Regions from separate parts of the Ornithinimicrobium cryptoxanthini genome, predicted to be linked through region 3. Evidence: predicted binding sites of a transcription regulator. Region 3 holds the regulator's gene; each other region holds the start of a gene.
The links. The regulator LexA, encoded in region 3, represses DNA repair genes until DNA is damaged. The targets are predictions, from matches to a motif close to TCGAACANNTGTTCGA.

Region 1: the regulator LexA is predicted to act here: its motif matches at 1,222-1,237, upstream of NF557_RS16035 (HNH endonuclease signature motif containing protein).
Region 2: the regulator LexA is predicted to act here: its motif matches at 1,154-1,169, upstream of ruvC (crossover junction endodeoxyribonuclease RuvC).

The regions. Positions count from the first base shown of each region.
Region 1 covers NZ_CP099490.1:3,471,074-3,473,336, reverse strand. The annotation lists gene NF557_RS16040 (hypothetical protein) at 62-1,114, opposite strand; gene NF557_RS16035 (HNH endonuclease signature motif containing protein) at 1,286-2,263, shown strand, end outside.
Region 2 covers NZ_CP099490.1:1,801,911-1,804,173, reverse strand. The annotation lists gene ruvA (Holliday junction branch migration protein RuvA) at 1-424, opposite strand, end outside; gene ruvC (crossover junction endodeoxyribonuclease RuvC) at 421-1,101, opposite strand; gene NF557_RS08275 (YebC/PmpR family DNA-binding transcriptional regulator) at 1,233-2,003, opposite strand; gene pdxT (pyridoxal 5'-phosphate synthase glutaminase subunit PdxT) at 2,003-2,263, opposite strand, start outside.
Region 3 covers NZ_CP099490.1:1,063,201-1,065,463, forward strand. The annotation lists gene NF557_RS05030 (PRC-barrel domain-containing protein) at 1-628, shown strand, start outside; gene lexA (transcriptional repressor LexA) at 799-1,533, opposite strand; gene NF557_RS05040 (LysM peptidoglycan-binding domain-containing protein) at 1,758-2,192, shown strand.

The DNA of each region.
Region 1 (2,263 bases), 1.4 Mb from region 3:
TGCTCCCAGGCAAGGGAGGTATGCCGTGCTCCCAGCTCACGGCATACCCCCGATGCTTGTCCTAGAGAGTCACCATCGGCGCGGCCTGGACCGTCGGTGAGCCCTCGATGGCTGGCGCAGCGCTCGCCTGTCCCAGCTTGCGGCGGCGTCGGGCCGCGCGGCGGGTCTCCACGAACCAGAAGAAGGCGAAACAGCCGATCTCCCACCACTCGATGGCCAGCACCCAGTGGTCCGGCGTCAAGAGTCTGACGAGCACGCCGACCAGGACCACGCCGACGGTCATCGCCAGGAAGATCCACTTGTAGAGGTAGAGGAGGTCAGGATCGTGTGGTTCGGCCGTCGGGTCGCCCTTGGCGGCGCGGTCAGGATAGGCATGGCTCCAGACGGCTACGGCCAGCAGGAGGATCATCACAATCGCCGCGTAGTTGTGGAGCTTGGCCGGGCCGCCGAGACCGTCGAGCTCGACGTAGGCGGCTGACCCCGCGAAATACAGTTGCCAGACGAGCAGGGCAAGGAACACGGCGGTCAGCAGGACGGCCGCGACCATGAACCTGCGGCCCCAACCTCCCCTGGCAAACATCTCTGCGGTCCGGTGGGACCTGCGCAGTGTCAGGAAGGCCAGGACGGCACAGATGATGACCACCCAGAACACGGTGATCCGCAGTGACCACCCGTAGTCGGCGGCACTGAAGCCGCCCACCGGACGTTCGCCCAGGTCGCGGAGCTGCTTCATGACGCTTTCCAGGGTGGTGGGGATGAGGGCGACGAACACGGCGAAGAAACCGGCCATGTTGAGGCTGAACTCCTCGAGCGCGGTCGTGCCTCGGTAGGCGATGAGGCAGGCGGCAATGGCGATCATGACGCCGACGAAGACGTCACGGGAGGAGCCGCTGTAGTAGGCGCTGATCGAGCTGGGGAACGAGTCCTTCCAGGGGCCGGTGGTCAGCGCCTTCCACAGTCCGATGGTGAGGGTCACGCAGAACAGCAGGATGGGCAGACCGATCAGGGTCCACCGCAGATGGTCGTAGGTCAGGCGCAGGTTGGCGAAGTCAGCTGCAGGGAGTGCGACGAACCCGCTCGCCGGCCCTGGCGCTGATCGCGGAGTCTCTTCCATCTTTGAAGAGTCCTCCTGGTCGGGGTCTCTGTCTAGAGGCTTTTCGGTCCCGTCATCTGCTGTCTGTATGCCGCATCGCCGCTGGTCAGCGCGCTGCGGTCGCACTGTCAGACCTTTGTTCTAATGTGGTTGTAGTTGGAGAACCTGGTTCGTCTGGGAGAGGGGGCAGTGATGTCGACCGAAGTGTTGGCCGACCGGTTGGAGCGGTTGTTGAGCGCTGCTCCTGGGCTGGAGTTGGGTCGTGGCGGGCTGTGGCGTGGGTCCTGGCCGTTGTCGCCGATCGCGCCGCAGCCAGTTGATGAGCCGACCCCGGAGCCCGATGACGAGATCTCGCAGGATGAGGCTGCGGAGCAGCTGCGCGCGGTGCTGGCGCGCCTGGGCGTTGGGTCTGGTGCGGCGGAGGCGTTGACGAGCGCGTCGCTGGCGTGTGCCACCGTCGCCGGCTCCGACGCGGGGCGGAAGCACCTGGAGGCGCCGCGGTTGCTGGAGCATGGCAGTGACCTGCTGGGGGCGATCGAGTCCCTCACCGCGGCCGCGGGGCACCTGGAGTCGGTCGTCCTGTCCGCGGCAAGGGAGTTGACGTGGGTGCACGGCAAACTGCTGCTGGGCGAGAAGGGCGCGGCCAGCCCGGACGAGCTCTCGGCCTCTCAGAAAGAGAAGTGGCGTGCGCGGGCGAAGTCCAAGACCTGCGCAGAGATCGAGGCAGGGACCGGGTGGGGTGAGGGCGAGGTCCGCGACCTGGTCGCTGTCGCGAACGCCGCACCCGAGGTCGCCGGCCCGGTCCACCACTCCCTGAGGTGTGGTGAGTCGTCCTGGCGGTTGGTGCGCCGTTACTACCGGGCCTGCACCGGCATGGCTCACGAGGACGGTGCCGCGATCGCTAACGGCTTCTTCGGCACCGACCCGGGCGCTGCGGTCACCGAACGGGTCGACTCCAGCGGGGCGTTCCTGGGTGGCCCGTGGCGGCACAAGGAGTTCCACCGGGCCCTGAAACGCGAGATCGCCCGGGTCAACGCCCAAGACCCCGAGAAGCAGAAAGAGGCTGACGCTGCCGCGAAAGCCAACGCCGACACCCACCTGATGCTCGATGAGAACGGCACCGGCACCTTCATGATCGGGACCACCGCCCTGGAAGGGACCGCGATCAAC
Region 2 (2,263 bases), 740 kb from region 3:
CGCCGAGGGAGGGCTCGACGCCCATGGCCAGGATCTTGTCCTTGAGCTCGAGGACGATGCGCTCGGCGCCCTTCTTGCCGATGCCGGGCACCTTGGTCAGCGCCACCAGGTCACCGCCGGCGATGGCCTGGCGCACCTGCTCGGGCGGATGGACGGACAGCATCGCCATCGCCAGCCGCGGCCCCACCCCGGAGACGGTCTGGACCTGCTCGAACAGGCCCCGGGCCTCGCTGCTGTCGAAGCCATAGAGCGTCAGGGACTCCTCGCGCACCACCAGCGTGGTAGCCAGGGTGACCTCGCGACCCGTGGTGCAACCGGCAGCGGTGGCCGGCGTGGTGCGGACCTGCAGGCCGACACCGCCGACCTCGACGACGACATGGTCGAGACCGACGTGCAGCACGGTGCCCCGGACAGACGCGATCACTGGGCGCTCCTTCGCACGGCGGTGGCCTTGACTGCGGTGGCCTTGACGGCGGTGGCCTTGACTGCAGGGGCCCCACTCCTGCGGCGGCCCGGGTGCGCGGCGTGCAGCTCCTCTAGCCGGTTGCGCGGCCTGCCGGAGCGCGCAGCCTCGCCCGCGGCACGTTGCAGCGCGTTGCCCTGGGCCGCGTCCTGCAGACGTGCGTCGGCCTGGCCGCGCCACAGGTGGCACACCGCCAGCGCGAGGGCGTCGGCGGCATCGGCCGGCCTGGGCGGGGTGTCGAGTCCGAGGATGCGGGTGATCATCAGGGTGACCTGCGCCTTGTCGGCACGCCCGTTGCCCGTCACGGCAGCCTTGACCTCCGTGGGCGTGTGCAGCGCGAGCGGCAGGCCGAGCCTGGCGGCGGCCAGCATCGGCACGGCAGACGCCTGCGCCGTGCCCATGATCCCCTTGATGTTGGCCTTGGCAAAGACCCGCTCGACCGCGACGGCGTCCGGGCGGTGCTCGGCCAACCACTCGTCGATCTCTGTCTGCAGCGTCAGCAGGCGCTCCTGGGGATCATCACCCACGGGCGTGCGGACGACACCCACGGCGACCATCCGCACCCGGCGGCCTCCGTCGGACTCCACGACGCCCAGGCCGCAACGGGTCAGCCCAGGGTCCACGCCAAGGACACGCACCTGTCCAGCCCTCCTCCGCGGCGCCGGACCTGCGGCCACCTCGCGGCCCGGTCCGAACACCTGTTCGCGAACCACGCTACGACACCGCACGGACAGTCCGGCGCAGGACTCGCCGTGCAGCCTGGCCAGCGTCAGTCGTCGGCGTCGAGCTCGGCGAGGACCTCGTCGGAGATGTCAGCGTTGGAAAAGACGTTCTGCACGTCGTCGCAGTCCTCCAGCGCGTCGACCACGCGGATCATCTTGCGTGCACCGTTGACGTCGAGGGGCACCTGCATGCTCGGCACAAAAGTCACCTCGGCCGAGTCGTAGTCCAACCCAGCCTCCTGCAGCGCCGTGCGCACGGCCACCACGTCGGTGGCCTCGGAGGTCACCTCGAAGGAGTCCCCCAGGTCCGAGATCTCGTCTGCACCGGCTTCCAGCACGACCTCGAGCAGGGCGTCCTCGCTGGTCTCGCCGTCCTCCTGGGTCTTGGGGACGACGACCTGACCCCTGCGCTCGAAGAGGTAGGCGACCGACCCGCTGTCCGCCATGGTCCCGCCGTTGCGCGTCAGCGCGGTGCGGACCTCCATGACGGCACGGTTCTTGTTGTCGGTCAGACACTCGATATAGAGCGCGACACCGCCGGGGGCATAGCCCTCATAGACGAGCGCCTCATAGCTGGCACCGCCGGCCTCCGCGCCCGAGCCGCGCTTGACGGCGCGGTCGATGTTGTCGTTGGGGACCGAGGTCTTCTTGGCCTTCTGGATGGCGTCGAACAGCGTCGGGTTGCCCGCCGGGTCGCCGCCGCCGGTGCGTGCGGCCACCTCGATGTTCTTGATCAGCTTGGCAAAGAGCTTGCCGCGCTTGGCGTCAGTGATCGCCTTCTTGTGCTTGGTCGTCGCCCACTTGGAATGCCCTGCCATCAGTCATCCTTGCTTGTCGCGCGTGCGGTTGCTCTGGTGTTTGCTCGGCTGTCGATGCTACCCGCCTCCCGCACCATCTCCACGAACAGCGCGTGGATCCTCGGGTCGTCGGTCATCTCGGGGTGGAAGGAGGTGGCCAGCACCCTGCCCTGGCGCACGGCCACCACATGCTCGCTGCCCTCACGTTCGACCCGTGCCAGCACCTCGACGTCCTCACCCACGCGCTCCACCCAGGGGGCCCGGATGAAGACGGCCCGGAA
Region 3 (2,263 bases):
CTCGGCCGCTGGCAGTTCGATGGACGGTGAGCAGTTCGGCACGGTCGAGCCGGTGACGGCTGACTCCGGCCCGGACATCGGGTCGACGACCGGTGACTACGGCGAGTTCGAGCGGATCGAGGACCAGCAGGGCGGGGACGCAGCTGCTGCGGACGACGGCGTCGTGAGCGGGTCGCAGTCCCAGACCGGCACGGGCTACCCCCAGGACGACCGTGGCGGTCTCGGTGCTGCCGGGGCGGCGGTTGGCGGTGCTGCCTCAGCGGGCTATGCCGCAGACGTCTCGACCACGGCCTACGAGACCCCCGGCGCGGAGACGGGCGACCCGATCACCGGCACCACCCCGCCGGCTGCCTTTGCCTCCGACGTGGAGCAGCCGGCTGACGGGCTGACGCGTCCGGACGACACGCAGACGGACGACACGCAGGCGGCGGAGGCGCAGGAACTTGAGGCACACGCGGGCGAGGTCACCGATGAGGAGAGCACGCTCGCGGCCGGGACCGATGCCGGTGTCGACGAGACCGGTGAGCCGGAGGTGTTCGGACCCGAGGGCTACCGCCCTGACCGGGACGGCACCGAGATGTCGGACGAGGAGCGCGAGCGCCTCAATCAGGCACGAAGCGCCCTCTGAACCCTGACGCCCCACGCACGACAGCACCTACACACGACAGCGCCGTCCGACCATCGGGTCGGACGGCGCTGTCGTCGTGCTAGGTGCCACCTGGCGGGGAGGGGGGAGGACTGCCAGGTGGCACCGGTCTGGGACAGCACGTCACCAGGGAAAGGTGTTCCTGCGCGTGCTCAGACCCGGCGCAGGACTGCGGTGACCTTGCCGAGGACCACAGCGTCGTCACCATCGATCGGGTCGTAGGCCTCGTTGTGCGGCATGAGCCACAGCTTGCCGTCCGTGCGCTTGAACGTCTTGACCGTCGCCTCGTTGTCCAGCATGGCCGCGACGATGTCGCCGTTGATCGCGTCGTCCTGACGACGCACCACGACCCAGTCGCCGTCGCAGATGGCCGCCTCCACCATCGAGTCACCGACCACCTTGAGCAGGAACAGCTCACCGTCACCGACGATCTGACGGGGCAGGGGGAAGACATCCTCGACGGCCTCCTCGGCCAGGATCGGTCCACCGGCCGCGATCCGGCCCAGGACGGGCACGTAGGACGCGGCAGGGCGTGCGTCACCGATGCCGGTCTCGTCGTAGATCTCCGCACCTGAGGCAGTGGCCTCCTCGGCTGCCGGCGTCCGGCGATAGCCCGGTGCCTGACCTTCACCGGAGCCCGGCAGGACGACCTCGATGGCGCGCGGACGGTTGGGATCGCGGCGCAGATAGCCCTTCCGCTCCAGCATGCGCAGCTGGTAGGCCACCGACGAGGGGGAGGCCAGCTGCACCGCCGTGCCGATCTCGCGCAGGCTCGGCGGGTAGCCGCGTTGGTCCACGGAGTCGCGGATCACGTGCAGCACCTTCTCCTGGCGGGGAGTCAGGTCCGCTCGCCCGTCCCGGTCCGGCATCTCGTGAATGTCAGCCATCGTGTTGCCCCTCTCGCTCCCTGGCGACTCCCTGGAACTGCAGGTCAGGGGGTCTGTCAGTGGTCCCTGGTTAGGTATTTGACGTGAGCACATCGTACGAGCATTCGAACGCCGAGGCAAACACCAGTTCGACGTGGCGTGTCGACAACAGTCGTACGGCTGTGCTAGAAATGACACAAGCGTCCGACGGACAAGCGTTCGGGACACGGAAAGATGGAGGAACCATGAGCGCCATCGCACTGCATGACCTGACGGCACCTGACCTGATGGACCGGGACTTCCCGCCCGCGCCGGGCGTCCGGAGCTCAGGGCGCGGCCACCTACGGCTCGTGACGGCAGACGACCTGCCTCAGACGGGGGCGATGCGGGCCCCTGCCGGGACCCCGTTGACGCTGACCCGCCGTGCCCGGTTGCTCATGACTCTCACCGTGGCCGGTGCCCTGGTGGTGGTGATTGCGGCCGCGATGGGCGTCTTCCCGGCGATGGCCGCAGGCAGCCACACTGTCGTGGTGCAGCCGGGTCAGACGCTGTCACACGTCGCGGTGGCCGAGCTGCCGGAGCTGCCCATGGACCGCGCGATCGTGCAGATCCAACTGGCCAACGAGATGAACTCCTTGGACGTCCAGGCCGGCACGGTCCTGCAGATCCCCCAGCCCTGAGCGGTTCCGCGCAGTCGCTGTGCTGGTCGGGCGGGGTCGGTGTGCTGATCGGGCGGGGTCGCTGTGCTGAT